One region of the Enterobacter quasiroggenkampii genome, then DNA from elsewhere that is predicted to be linked to it. Evidence: predicted binding sites of a transcription regulator. Region 1 holds the regulator's gene; each other region holds the start of a gene.

Evidence for each region. Region 1 encodes PurR, which represses purine synthesis genes. Its sites were predicted from a motif close to CANGCAAACGTTTGCNTG; they were not measured.
Region 2: the regulator PurR is predicted to act here: its motif matches at 2,040-2,057, upstream of pyrD (quinone-dependent dihydroorotate dehydrogenase).
Region 3: the regulator PurR is predicted to act here: its motif matches at 2,012-2,029, upstream of carA (glutamine-hydrolyzing carbamoyl-phosphate synthase small subunit).
Region 4: the regulator PurR is predicted to act here: its motif matches at 1,793-1,810, upstream of cvpA (colicin V production protein).

Annotation. Positions count from the first base shown of each region.
Region 1 covers NZ_CP143745.1:2,560,998-2,564,258, reverse strand. Annotated here, with positions in the region: gene V1572_RS12280 (MFS transporter) at 1-936, opposite strand, end outside; gene V1572_RS12275 (YnhF family membrane protein) at 1,100-1,189, opposite strand; gene purR (HTH-type transcriptional repressor PurR) at 1,487-2,512, shown strand; gene punR (DNA-binding transcriptional activator PunR) at 2,530-3,261, opposite strand, start outside.
Region 2 covers NZ_CP143745.1:2,191,653-2,194,913, reverse strand. Annotated here, with positions in the region: gene V1572_RS10400 (YcbX family protein) at 1-229, shown strand, start outside; gene zapC (cell division protein ZapC) at 226-768, opposite strand; gene pyrD (quinone-dependent dihydroorotate dehydrogenase) at 935-1,945, opposite strand; gene ssuE (NADPH-dependent FMN reductase) at 2,194-2,769, shown strand; gene V1572_RS10380 (sulfonate ABC transporter substrate-binding protein) at 2,762-3,261, shown strand, end outside.
Region 3 covers NZ_CP143745.1:1,302,856-1,306,116, forward strand. Annotated here, with positions in the region: gene ispH (4-hydroxy-3-methylbut-2-enyl diphosphate reductase) at 1-766, shown strand, start outside; gene dapB (4-hydroxy-tetrahydrodipicolinate reductase) at 972-1,793, shown strand; gene carA (glutamine-hydrolyzing carbamoyl-phosphate synthase small subunit) at 2,248-3,261, shown strand, end outside.
Region 4 covers NZ_CP143745.1:3,896,364-3,899,624, reverse strand. Annotated here, with positions in the region: gene folC (bifunctional tetrahydrofolate synthase/dihydrofolate synthase) at 1-1,012, shown strand, start outside; gene dedD (cell division protein DedD) at 1,002-1,700, shown strand; gene cvpA (colicin V production protein) at 1,866-2,354, shown strand; gene purF (amidophosphoribosyltransferase) at 2,388-3,261, shown strand, end outside.

The sequences.
Region 1 (3,261 bases):
CTGCAGCGGTGGCACCACAGCGAACGTTGCAGCCCCCCAGACGACCATCGCCACCGCGGCGCCAAACTCGTTACGCGCCAGCCACGGAATGGCGATCATGATAACAATCAGCAGGGTTAAGAAGCCCTTCAGCGTTCCGCTCACCGAACGGTCGGCAAATTTCCCGCCGAGATAGTTGCCAATCGAGAAGCCCACGCCAATTAGCACCAGCATCGCGGTCACAAAGAGAGGCGTTGCGTGGGTGATGTCATGCAGCACAGGTGAAATATATGTGTAGAGGGTAAACATCGCCCCTGCCCCCAGCACGGTCGTAAGCAGCGCAGAGAGCACCTGCGGGCGCACCAGCACCGACAGCTCTCTGCGTACGTCAGGGCGTTCACCCGCGCTGCCTTTTGGCAGGGAGAAGAACAACGCCACCATCGCGACTACGCCCAGTCCGGCCGTCGCCAGGAAGGACATCCTCCAGCCAATGACCTCGCCCAGCCAGGTTGCCGCAGGAACGCCGCCAATGTTAGCAATGGTCAGGCCCATAAACATGGTGGCCACGGCGCTGGCCTGCTTATGTTTTGGCACCACGCTTGCCGCCACAACCGACCCCAGCCCAAAGAACGCGCCGTGGTTGAGGCTGGTCAGAATACGCGACAGCATCAGCGTGGTGTAGTCCGGCGAAATGGCCGAAAGCACGTTACCGAGGGTGAAAATCGCCATCAGGAAAATGAGCGCATTGCGGCGCGCGCGGTGCGAAAGGAGAAGCGTCATTAGCGGCGCCCCCACCATCACGCCGATAGCGTAGGCGCTGATTAACATGCCTGCCGCAGGGATCGAGACGTCCACGCCGCGGGCGATGACGGGCAGTAACCCCATCGGGGAGAATTCAGTGGTGCCAATCCCAAAAGCGCCAATCGCCAGGGCCAGCAGGGGAAAATTGATTTTCATGCGTCAACTCCGGATGCCGTGTCATGTGGTGACACAGAACAAAGAAGCGGAAAGCATGACATCAATCACAAAAAATGAGAAGTTAACAAAATGGCAAAAGATTTTTGCCTTAGGAGTAACAATCGGGGTGAGCGGGAGGGAGAAGGCTCTCCCTCCGCGTAAATCAGTGCAGTGCGGCCGTCAGACCCGCCGCGACAATCAGAGCCAGCACAACAACGGTGGTGAACAGCGAAAACTTCAGATCGGAACTCATCAATTTTTCTCCTTTTAATCCCCCCACGAAAAGTGAGCCTGCTCATTTTTGCATAATTTACGTCAAAAATCTTCCTGGATTTAGGCTGATAAACACTTTACCTCTTCCCCTTTTCATCAAGATAGGACAAAATTCCACGCTAAATTTATTAGCGTACCGGCCATTGACCCCCTCCTGACGTCCCGTGTCGTTTTCCCGGCGTGCCGCAATTCAAGATTGCGTGATAAGGGTGAGAGAAGGCAAACGTTTACCTTCAAGTTTTTCAGGAGTTTAGGATATGGTCTGGAGTGACATTTAATGGCAACAATTAAAGACGTAGCAAAACGCGCAAACGTTTCCACTACAACCGTATCACATGTAATTAACAAAACCCGCTTCGTGGCGGAAGAGACGCGCAACGCCGTCTGGGCAGCGATCAAAGAGCTGCACTATTCGCCAAGTGCGGTTGCGCGCAGCCTCAAGGTTAATCACACCAAATCCATTGGATTGCTGGCCACCAGCAGTGAAGCGGCCTATTTTGCCGAGATCATTGAAGCGGTAGAGAAGAACTGCTTCCAGAAAGGCTATACCCTGATTCTGGGCAACGCATGGAACAGCATAGAAAAACAGCGTGCCTACCTGTCGATGATGGCGCAGAAGCGCGTGGATGGCCTGCTGGTGATGTGTTCCGAGTACCCGGAATCCGTGCTGTCGATGCTCGAAGAGTATCGCCATATCCCCATGGTGGTCATGGACTGGGGTGAAGCGCGCGCGGACTTCACCGACTCCGTTATCGACAACGCCTTTGAAGGCGGTTACATGGCGGGTCGTTACCTGATCGAACGCGGTCACCGCGAGATTGGCGTGATCCCGGGTCCGCTGGAGCGTAACACCGGCGCGGGCCGTCTGGCCGGTTTTATGAAAGCGATGGAAGAAGCGCTGATCACCGTGCCGGAAAACTGGATCGTGCAGGGCGACTTTGAGCCGGAATCAGGCTACCGCGCAATGCAGCAGATCGTTTCCCAGCCGCACCGCCCGACCGCCGTTTTCTGCGGGGGTGACATCATGGCCATGGGTGCGCTCTGCGCCGCCGATGAGCTGGGTCTGCGCGTACCGCAGGATATTTCCGTGATCGGGTATGACAACGTGCGTAACGCGCGCTTCTTCACCCCGGCGCTGACAACCATTCACCAGCCAAAAGATTCGCTGGGCGAAACGGCCTTCAATATGCTGTTGGACAGAATCGTCAACAAACGCGAAGAGTCGCAGTCCATTGAAGTTCACCCACGCCTGATTGAACGCCGTTCCGTTGCGGATGGTCCGTTCCGCGACTACCGTCGTTAATCCCTTGACGGGGCCAGCTACGCTGGCTCCCGTAACCATTCCCGGTTTAGCGTTTCGCTGTCTCCCAGATAATCCAGCAGCCAGGCCATGGCGGGCGAGACATCATTTTGTTGCCAGGTCAGGCAGCAGGCCGCGTCCGGGAACGGATTCTCCAGCGTCAGTTCAACCCATTCTCCGGTATCGATGCGCGGACGCGCAAAATGAACGGGCACCATCGCGACGCACAGCCCGGCGCTGAGGCACGTCGCCGACGATTCCCAGTCAGGAGCCACCACTCGCCGCTGGTTGTCCAGAAGCCAGGTGATACGCTTGGGCAGTGAACGGGACGTATCCTCCAGCACCAGCGAGGGCCAGTTACGCAGCGTATCGTCGCTCAGCGGCCCGTCCATCGCCGCCAGGGGATGATCGCGTGCCACCACGCATTTCCAGCTCAGCATCCCCATGTCGCGAAAGGCGTAACGTCCCCCAACCGGGATCGCCTGCGTGGCGCCAATCGCCATCTCCGCCCTGCCGTCCGCCAGCGCATCCCACACCCCGTTGAACACCTCCTGCGAGACCCGCAGCTCAACGTCAGAGAAATGACGATAGAAATCCACGATCATCTGCCGGGTGCGTTCCGGCTTCACGATGTTATCCACCGCGATGGCGAGATGTCCCCGCCAGCCGTTGGCGATCTGCTGGCACTGTTCGCGGGTGATCTGCATTTTTTTGATAACAGAACGCCCTTCCTTCAAAAACCACGCGCCTGC
Region 2 (3,261 bases), 370 kb from region 1:
CTGGCAGGGCAACGTGATCCGGGGTAATAACCAGCAGGTATTGCTTGAGCAGCTGGAACAAGCAGGGATCCGCATCCCCTATTCCTGTCGCGCGGGAATTTGCGGATGCTGCCGCATCAGGCTGGTGGATGGCGAAGTGAGTGCGTTGAAAAAATCGGCAATTGGAAATGACGGCACAATTCTGTGCTGTAGCTGCGTCCCGAAAACGTCCGTACAGCTGGAAGCTTAAACCGCCTGCTCGAGGCTGAAGGCATCCACGCGAAGCTGGGGCTTCAGCCTGTCGTTCATAACCTTAATGGCATCCCCAAGCTGCATTGTCCGCCCGGCAATCGTCACGCCGGGCTGGGCCAGCAAACAGAGCGCGGCATTTTCGCCGGGCTCCACCACCAGCAGGCTCACCTCTTCTGCGGTATCGCTCAGATTGACGCTGGCCGCATCACCCGTTGCCGGGGTCCAGTTCATGCCGTGCGGCAGGAAATGCCAGCTCTTTGGCATTTGCGGTTTCAGGAAACGGATAGCCACCAGCGCATTTAATACCAGCTCGGCACGCTGCTCTTTCGAGAGCACCAGATCGCGACATTTTTCCTCAAAGGAGAAATACAGCGCAGCGTCATCAACGCAAAAGCCTGACGGGGAAAAGGCGTCCGGGGTTAACATTCGGCGGGCAAAACGAGAGCGAAACAACATGCCATTGGCTAAGTCGAGCATCATTCGGTCATGCTCGTCGCAAAAATACCAGCGCCAGTTATCGTCAGGTTTAATTCGCATGTTTCTCTCCCGTCCCCGAAACGTCCTGTACTAAAAATGTCCTGATCGCCGCTTCGTTTATAACACCATTAATAAAAGACTATAATGTCTAAATAAGCAACAGTGACGGAATATAAAACAACCAGGGCTGGAAATAAAGCCCTGGTTGTCTGATTAGGAGAAAAGATTAGATATGCGTAACGATTTCTTTAATCAGCGGCGGCCCTTTAAAAATAAAGCCGGAATAGATTTGCACCAGTGACGCACCCGCTGCCATCTTCTCGCGCGCAGCAATCACCGAGTCAATGCCACCGACGCCAATAATCGGCAGACGGCCATTTAATTCCGCAGACAGAGCACGAATAATTTCGGTGCTTTTTAATTGCACAGGACGGCCGCTTAATCCACCCGCTTCGTCACAGTTTTTCATTCCCTGCACGAGGGAGCGATCGAGGGTGGTATTGGTCGCAATCACACCATCAATATTATGACGAACTAAACTGTCGGCAACCTGGATCAATTCTTCGGCAGAAAGATCCGGCGCGATCTTAACCGCGACCGGAACATATTTATGGTGGATCGACTGGAGTTCATTTTGTTTATTTTTAATGGCACTCAGAAGATCGTCCAGCGCCTCACCATATTGTAAGGATCGCAGCCCCGGGGTATTGGGGGAAGAAATATTCACCGCAATATAACCGGCATAGGCGTAGACTTTTTCCATACAAATCAGATAGTCATCTTTACCCTGCTCGACCGGCGTGTCTTTATTTTTGCCGATATTGATGCCCAGAATGCCGTCAAAGTGGGCTTTTTTAACGTTCTCAACGAGGTGATCAACACCGTGGTTATTGAAGCCCATGCGGTTGATCAGCCCTTCGGCTTCCACCAGTCGGAACAGGCGCGGCTTGTCATTTCCCGGCTGCGGGCGCGGGGTAACGGTGCCGATTTCAATGGAGCCAAAGCCCATCGCGCCCAGGGCATCAATGCACTCGCCGTTTTTGTCCAGACCGGCCGCCAGACCCAGCGGATTTTTAAAGGTCAGCCCCATGCACTGCACAGGTTTTACCGGCACATGCTGGCGCACCAGCGCGGCCAGAGGCGTTCCGGTAATACGACGTAATTGCTGGAATGTCAATTCATGAGCGCGCTCAGGGTCGAGCTGGAAAAGGGCTTTACGAACGAAGGGGTAGTACATGAACTCTCCTGGATTCCCGGTGTGCAAACCGGGAGGGGATTATGGGCGATCCCGGCGCGAAAGGGAATTGACCTGCGGCAAAAAATCAGCGCAAAACGCAATCGTTTACCTCCCCGCCTGTTTCTTATGCACTTTTTCGCATTTTAATTGCAGATAAATCATTTAGTGGAATAAACGCGCGGTGTCACACTCCTTAAAATTGTTATGAATGTTAGATAAAAGCAAACAATTAGTTATAAGGAGGAAGTATGCGCGTCATTACCCTGGCCGGAAGTCCACGATTCCCGTCACGCTCCAGCGCCCTGCTGGAATATGCCCGTGAAAAACTGAATGCTCTGGATGTGGAAGTGTGCCACTGGAACCTGCATAACTTCGAACCTGAAGATTTGCTCTACGCCCGTTTCGACAGCCCCGCCCTGAAAACCCTCATTGAGCAACTTAACGGCGCGGACGGCCTGATCGTGGCAACGCCCATTTATAAAGCCTCTTTTTCCGGGGCGCTGAAAACCCTGCTCGATCTGCTTCCGGAACGCGCGCTGGACGGAAAGGTGGTGCTGCCGCTGGCAACGGGCGGTACGGTTGCCCATTTACTGGCCGTGGATTACGCCCTGAAGCCGGTGCTGAACGCGCTGAAAGCGCAGGAGATCCTCCACGGCGTTTTCGCCGATGACTCACAGGTTATCGACTATCAGCACAAACCCCACTTTACGCCCAACCTGCAAACCCGCCTCGATAACGCTCTGGAAACCTTCTGGCATGCCCTGCATCGCCGGGATATCCAGGCCCCGGCGTTTGGTCAGCCTCAAGGAGTCGCCCATGTTTAAAACCTTAACCCGCATCGGACTGGCAGGTTTGATGGCATTTACCTCGCTGGCCCATGCCGCAGAAACGGCTCCGGAAAGCTTACGTATCGGCTATCAGAAAGGCAGCGTCAGCATGGTGCTGGCAAAAAGCCACCAGCTTCTGGAAAAACGCTTCCCGGACACCAAATTCTCCTGGGTGGAGTTCCCTGCCGGCCCGCAGATGCTGGAGGCCCTTAACGTGGGCAGTATCGATCTCGGCAGCACGGGCGATATTCCGCCGATATTTGCCCAGGCGGCGGGAGCGGACCTCGTCTATGTAGGCGTTGAGCCGCCCAAGCCGAAAGCCGAGGTGATCCTGGTGCCTGAAAACAGCGATATCAAAAGCGTCGCCGATCTCAAAGGCCATAAGGTCGCATTCCAGAAAGGTTCCAGCTCACACAACCTGTTGCTGCGTGCCCTGCAAGAGGCCGGGCTCAAATTCACTGACATTCAGCCTGTTTACCTGACGCCTGC
Region 3 (3,261 bases), 1.3 Mb from region 1:
AGTGCCGGACGGTGCGATCCTGATTTTCTCCGCGCACGGCGTCTCTCAGGCGGTCCGTAACGAAGCCAAAAGCCGCGATCTGACCGTCTTCGATGCCACCTGCCCATTGGTGACCAAGGTGCATATGGAAGTGGCGCGCGCCAGCCGCCGTGGTGAAGAGTCGATCCTGATTGGCCATGCTGGCCACCCGGAAGTCGAGGGCACCATGGGCCAGTACAGCAACCCTGAAGGGGGAATGTACCTGGTGGAGTCGCCTGAAGATGTCTTCACGCTGAACGTGAAAAACGAAGCGCGCCTGTCGTTTATGACCCAGACGACGCTCTCCGTCGACGATACCTCAGACGTGATTGATGCCCTGCGTCAGCGCTTCCCGAAAATCGTCGGGCCGCGCAAGGACGACATCTGCTACGCCACCACCAATCGTCAGGAAGCGGTGCGCGCACTGGCTGAACAGGCGGACGTGGTGCTGGTGGTCGGCTCTAAGAACTCCTCCAACTCTAACCGTCTGGCTGAACTGGCACAGCGAATGGGGAAGGCGGCGTTCCTGATCGACGATGCCACGGATATTCAGGAAGTGTGGGTTAAAGACGCGGCCTGCGTAGGCGTGACGGCCGGGGCATCCGCGCCCGATATTCTGGTACAAAACGTCATTTCCCGTCTGCAGGAGCTGGGCGGCGGCGAAGCGGTGCCGCTGGAAGGACGCGAAGAGAATATTGTTTTCGAAGTGCCGAAAGAGCTGAGAATCGACGCCCGCGAAGTCGAATAGTCCCTTTTCTGATGAAAGGCCAGCACCTCCTGTGCTGGCCTTTTTTTTACCCGTTACTTTATCGTGACGACAAAATCATGTCTTTTACTGATATTTAAGTCGGTTTCACGTTAAATTCTAATTATTGGTGTTTTCAGTTGGCAGTGCTCAGAAAGGCTGGTTAATCTGAAAACGGTTTACATCATTTTAACGTAAGAGAATAACTATGCATGATGCACAGATCCGTGTCGCCATTGCGGGCGCGGGTGGACGTATGGGCCGTCAGCTTATTCAGGCGGCACTTCAGATGGATGGCGTAGCACTTGGCGCGGCGCTGGAGCGTGACGGTTCATCACTTCTGGGGACCGATGCTGGCGAGCTGGCGGGCGCGGGAAAGACCGGCGTAACAGTACAAAGCAGCCTGGACGCGGTTAAAGATGACTTCGATGTGTTCATCGATTTTACCCGTCCTGAAGGGACGCTCGCGCATCTGGCGTTTTGCCGCCAGCACGGCAAGGGGATGGTGATCGGCACCACCGGTTTTGACGATGCGGGCAAGCAGGCTATCCAGGATGCATCCAAAGAGATTGCAATTGTCTTCGCCGCAAACTTTAGCGTGGGCGTAAACGTCATGCTAAAGCTGCTGGAGAAGGCGGCGAAGGTGATGGGCAACTACACCGATATTGAGATTGTCGAAGCTCACCACCGCTATAAGGTTGATGCGCCATCAGGCACGGCGCTGGCAATGGGCGAAGCGATTGCTCATGCACTTGATAAAGATTTAAAAGACTGCGCGGTCTATGCCCGCGAAGGCCACACCGGGGAACGCGTGCCGGGCACCATTGGTTTCGCAACCGTTCGGGCGGGTGACATCGTCGGCGAACATACCGCGATGTTCGCCGATATCGGCGAGCGCGTCGAGATTACGCATAAAGCGTCCAGCCGAATGACGTTTGCCAATGGTGCCGTTCGATCCGCCTTGTGGCTGAAAGAGAAGCAAAACGGTCTTTTTGATATGAGAGATGTGCTTGATCTCAACAATCTGTAAGCATTATTACCCATCGTGATGTGGTTATTGCAGTCGTAATCCTTTGATTGCATAGGGCAATAATTTATTGCCCTTTTATTTTATCTATTTCGTGCCCATTTTGTTCCTTTATCCTTGAAAGTATAGCTATTCCACTTAATTTCCGTTACTGAAATGTAAATTTTGACCATTTGGTCCACTTTTTGATGCTGCGTCGACTCATTTTTCATTAAACCCGGCGCGCAAGCGTTTTCCGCAGTGATTTACCTGATCTTTTTGTCGCTTAAGCTTCACTCACCTCGTCAGATACGCAAAAGACTAAACAAAATATCGGTTTTAAGTTGACTTTTACCCACCAAATCTCCAGAATGCCGCCGTTTGCCAAAAATCCGCTGGCAACACATTTGCATTGATCCATGACATGGTTATGAATTAATATGCAAATAAAGTGAGTGAATATTCTCTGGAGGGTGTTTTGATTAAGTCAGCGCTATTGGTTCTGGAAGACGGAACCCAGTTTATCGGTCGGGCCATAGGGGCAACGGGTTCGGCGGTTGGGGAAGTCGTTTTCAATACTTCAATGACCGGTTATCAAGAAATCCTCACTGATCCTTCCTATTCTCGCCAAATCGTTACTCTTACTTATCCTCATATCGGCAATGTCGGCACCAATGCGGCTGACGAAGAATCCTCTCAGGTACATGCGCAGGGCCTGGTCATTCGTGACCTGCCGCTGATTGCCAGCAACTTCCGCAATACCGAAGACCTCTCTTCTTACCTGAAGCGCCATAACATCGTGGCGATTGCCGATATCGATACCCGTAAGTTAACGCGTCTGCTGCGCGAGAAGGGTGCACAGAACGGCTGCATCATCGCGGGTGATAACCTCGATGCGACGCTGGCGCTGGAAAAAGCGAAAGCCTTCCCGGGCCTGAACGGCATGGACCTGGCGAAAGAAGTCACTACCGCAGAAGCCTACAGCTGGACTCAGGGTAGCTGGACGCTGGAAGGCGACCTGCCGGAAGCGAAAAAAGAGAGCGAGCTGCCGTTCCACGTGGTGGCCTACGATTTCGGCGCCAAGCGCAACATCCTGCGCATGCTGGTTGACCGCGGCTGCCGCCTGACGGTGGTGCCGGCACAAACGTCTGCTGAAGACGTACTGAAGATGAATCCGGACGGTATTTTCCTGTCCAACGGCCCTGGCGACCCGGCGCCGTGCGATTACGCCATCGCTGCCATCAAGTCCTTCCTGGAAACCGACATCCCGGTATTCGGCATCTGCCTCGGCCATCAGCTGCTGGCGCTGGCAAGCGGTGCGAACACCGTCAAGATGAAGTTCGGCCACCACGGTGGTAACCACCCGGTGAAAGATATCGATAACAACACGGTGATGATCACCGCGCAGAACCACGGCTTTGCCGTCGATGAGGCCTCAATGCCGGCTAACCTGCGCGTGACCCATAAGTCGCTGTTCGATGGCACCCTGCAG
Region 4 (3,261 bases), 1.3 Mb from region 1:
GGTACGCTACACCGAGCGGGTTCGCGTACAGAACCACGAGCTGCCGGAATCCGCGCATACGGCGTCGTTTGCTGAAATTGAAGCCGCGCGCGGAGAGATCTCATTAACCTATTTTGAATACGGTACCCTGTCGGCCCTGTGGCTGTTTAAACAGGCGCAGCTGGATGTGGTGATCCTTGAGGTCGGTCTCGGCGGACGTCTTGATGCGACCAATATCGTGGATGCGGACGTGGCGGTGGTGACTTCCATCGCGCTGGATCATGTCGACTGGCTGGGGCCCGATCGTGAAAGTATCGGCCGTGAGAAGGCCGGTATTTTCCGGGCAAATAAGCCCGCGGTGGTTGGCGAGCCGGATATGCCGCATACCATTGCTGACGTGGCGAAGGAGAAGGGCGCGCAGCTGCTGCGCCGCGGTGTTGACTGGCAGTATGAGGTTCAGGACAACGGCTGGCGCTTTAGCGATGCGCAGGGCGCGCTCGACAACCTGCCGCTGCCCCAGGTGCCGCAGCCAAACGCAGCCACCGCGCTGGCGGCACTGCGCGCCAGCGGCCTCGTGGTCAGCGAACAGGCGATCCGCGAGGGCATACAAAACGCGATTCTGCCCGGACGTTTCCAGATTGTGAGCGAGTCACCGCGCCTGATCCTGGATGTGGCGCACAACCCCCATGCTGCGGCGTATCTCGCGGGACGTCTCAAATCGTTACCAAAAACCGGGCGCGTGCTGGCGGTTATCGGTATGCTTCATGATAAAGATATCGGCGGGACGCTGGCCTGCATGGAGAGTGTGGTCGATAGCTGGTATTGTGCTCCTCTGGAGGGGCCGCGCGGCGCGACGGCTGAGCAGCTGATGGAACATCTCGGCAAAGGCGCAATCTACAGTAGCGTGGCGCAGGCCTGGCATGCCGCGATGGCGGATGCTAAACCAGAAGATACCGTGCTGGTGTGTGGTTCATTCCACACGGTGGCACATGTCATGGAAGTGATGGACGCGGGGAGAACCGGTGGCGAGTAAGTTTCAGAACCGTTTAACAGGAACCATTGTGCTGGTCGCGCTCGGGGTGATTATTCTTCCCGGGCTGCTCGACGGGCAGAAAAAGCATTATCAGGATGAGTTTGCCGCGATTCCGCTGGTGCCGAAACCGGGTGACCGCGATGAGCCGGATATGCTGCCCGCGGCGACGCAGGCGCTGCCTGCTCAGCCACCGGAAGGCGCGGCGGAAGAGGTGCGCGCGGGTGATGCCGCCGCACCGTCGCTCGACCCGTCTCGCCTGGCGGCCACGAGCAACAGCGATATCGATCCTGTGCCGGTCGAGCAGCCTAAACCGGTTGAAAAACCGAAGCCGGTTGAGAAGCCGCAGCCGAAACCGCAGCGTGATAAAGCGGCAGAACAGCTCGCCGCGGCGTCAGAGACGCCTCCGCCAGCAAAACCGACGCAGCAGGACGCTGCTGCCCCAACGGGTAAAGCCTATGTGGTGCAGCTCGGTGCGCTGAAAAATGCCGATAAAGTCAACGAGGTCGTAAGCAAACTGCGCAGTGCGGGATATCGTGTTTACACTTCACCTTCCACGCCGGTGCAGGGTAAAATTACGCGTATCCTCGTGGGGCCAGAAGCGTCTAAAGACAAACTGAAAGGGTCGCTGGGTGAATTGAAGCAGATCTCCGGCCTGAGCGGTGTGGTGATGGGCTACAGCGCAAACTAAGTACGACCTGCTCCTTTAAGAGAGAGGCGATAAGCCACGGCGTTGAACATTTTTTCAGCGCCTTTTTTATTTACGCGCGGGAAGGAAATCCCTACGCAAACGTTTTCTTTTTCTGTTAGAATTCGCCCCGAACTGGATGACAGGGCGTTAAATCGTGGGACACATATGGTCTGGATTGATTACGCCATCATTGCGGTGATTGGTTTTTCCTGTCTGGTTAGCCTGATCCGTGGCTTTGTTCGTGAAGCGTTATCGCTGGTGACCTGGGGTTGTGCTTTCTTTGTCGCCAGTCATTACTACACTTACCTGTCTGTCTGGTTCACGGGCTTTGAAGATGAACTGGTCCGAAATGGAATCGCTATCGCGGTGCTGTTTATCGCAACGCTGATTGTCGGCGCTATCGTGAATTACGTGATAGGTCAGCTGGTCGAGAAAACCGGTCTGTCAGGAACGGACAGGGTGCTCGGGATCTGTTTCGGGGCATTACGAGGCGTGCTGATTGTGGCCGCGATCCTGTTCTTCCTGGATACCTTCACCGGGTTCTCCAAAAGTGAAGACTGGCAGAAATCGCAGCTCATTCCAGAGTTCAGCTTCATCATCAGATGGTTCTTTGACTATCTGCAAAGCTCGTCGAGTTTTTTGCCCAGGGCATAAACCCTGAGATGTGGCTTAACGAGGAAAAGACGAATGTGCGGTATTGTCGGTATCGCCGGTTTCATGCCGGTAAACCAGTCGATTTATGACGCGTTAACGGTGCTTCAGCACCGTGGGCAGGATGCTGCGGGTATCATCACCATTGATGCAAACAACTGCTTCCGTTTACGCAAGGCGAATGGCCTGGTAAACGATGTGTTTGAAGCCCGCCATATGCAGCGTCTGCAAGGTAATATGGGGATCGGTCACGTTCGTTATCCTACTGCTGGCAGTTCCAGCGCCTCTGAGGCACAGCCTTTCTACGTCAACTCACCGTATGGCATCACCCTTGCTCATAACGGCAACCTGACCAACGCGCATGAACTGCGTAAAAAGCTGTTCGAAGAGAAACGTCGCCACATTAACACCACCTCTGATTCTGAAATCCTGCTCAATGTGTTCGCCAGCGAGCTGGATAACTTCCGTCACTATCCGCTGGAAGCAGACAACATTTTTGCCGCGATTGCCGCGACAAACCGTCAGATCCGCGGCGCGTACGCCTGCGTTGCGATGATCATCGGTCACGGTATGGTCGCCTTCCGCGATCCAAACGGCATTCGTCCGCTGGTGCTCGGTAAGCGCGACCTCGGCGATGGCCGTACTGAATATATGGTTGCCTCTGAAAGCGTGGCGCTGGACACCCTGGGCTTCGAATTCCTGCGCGACGTGGCGCCGGGCGAAGCGGTGTATATCACCGAGAAGGGCCAGCTGTTCACCCGCCAGTGTGCCGACAACCCGGTCAGCAACCCGTGCCTGTTTGAATACGTTTACTTTGCCCGTCCGGATTCCTTCATCGACAAGATTTCCGTCTACAGCGCGCGCGTCAACATGGGCACGAAGCTCGGCGAGAAGATTGCCCGCGAGTGGG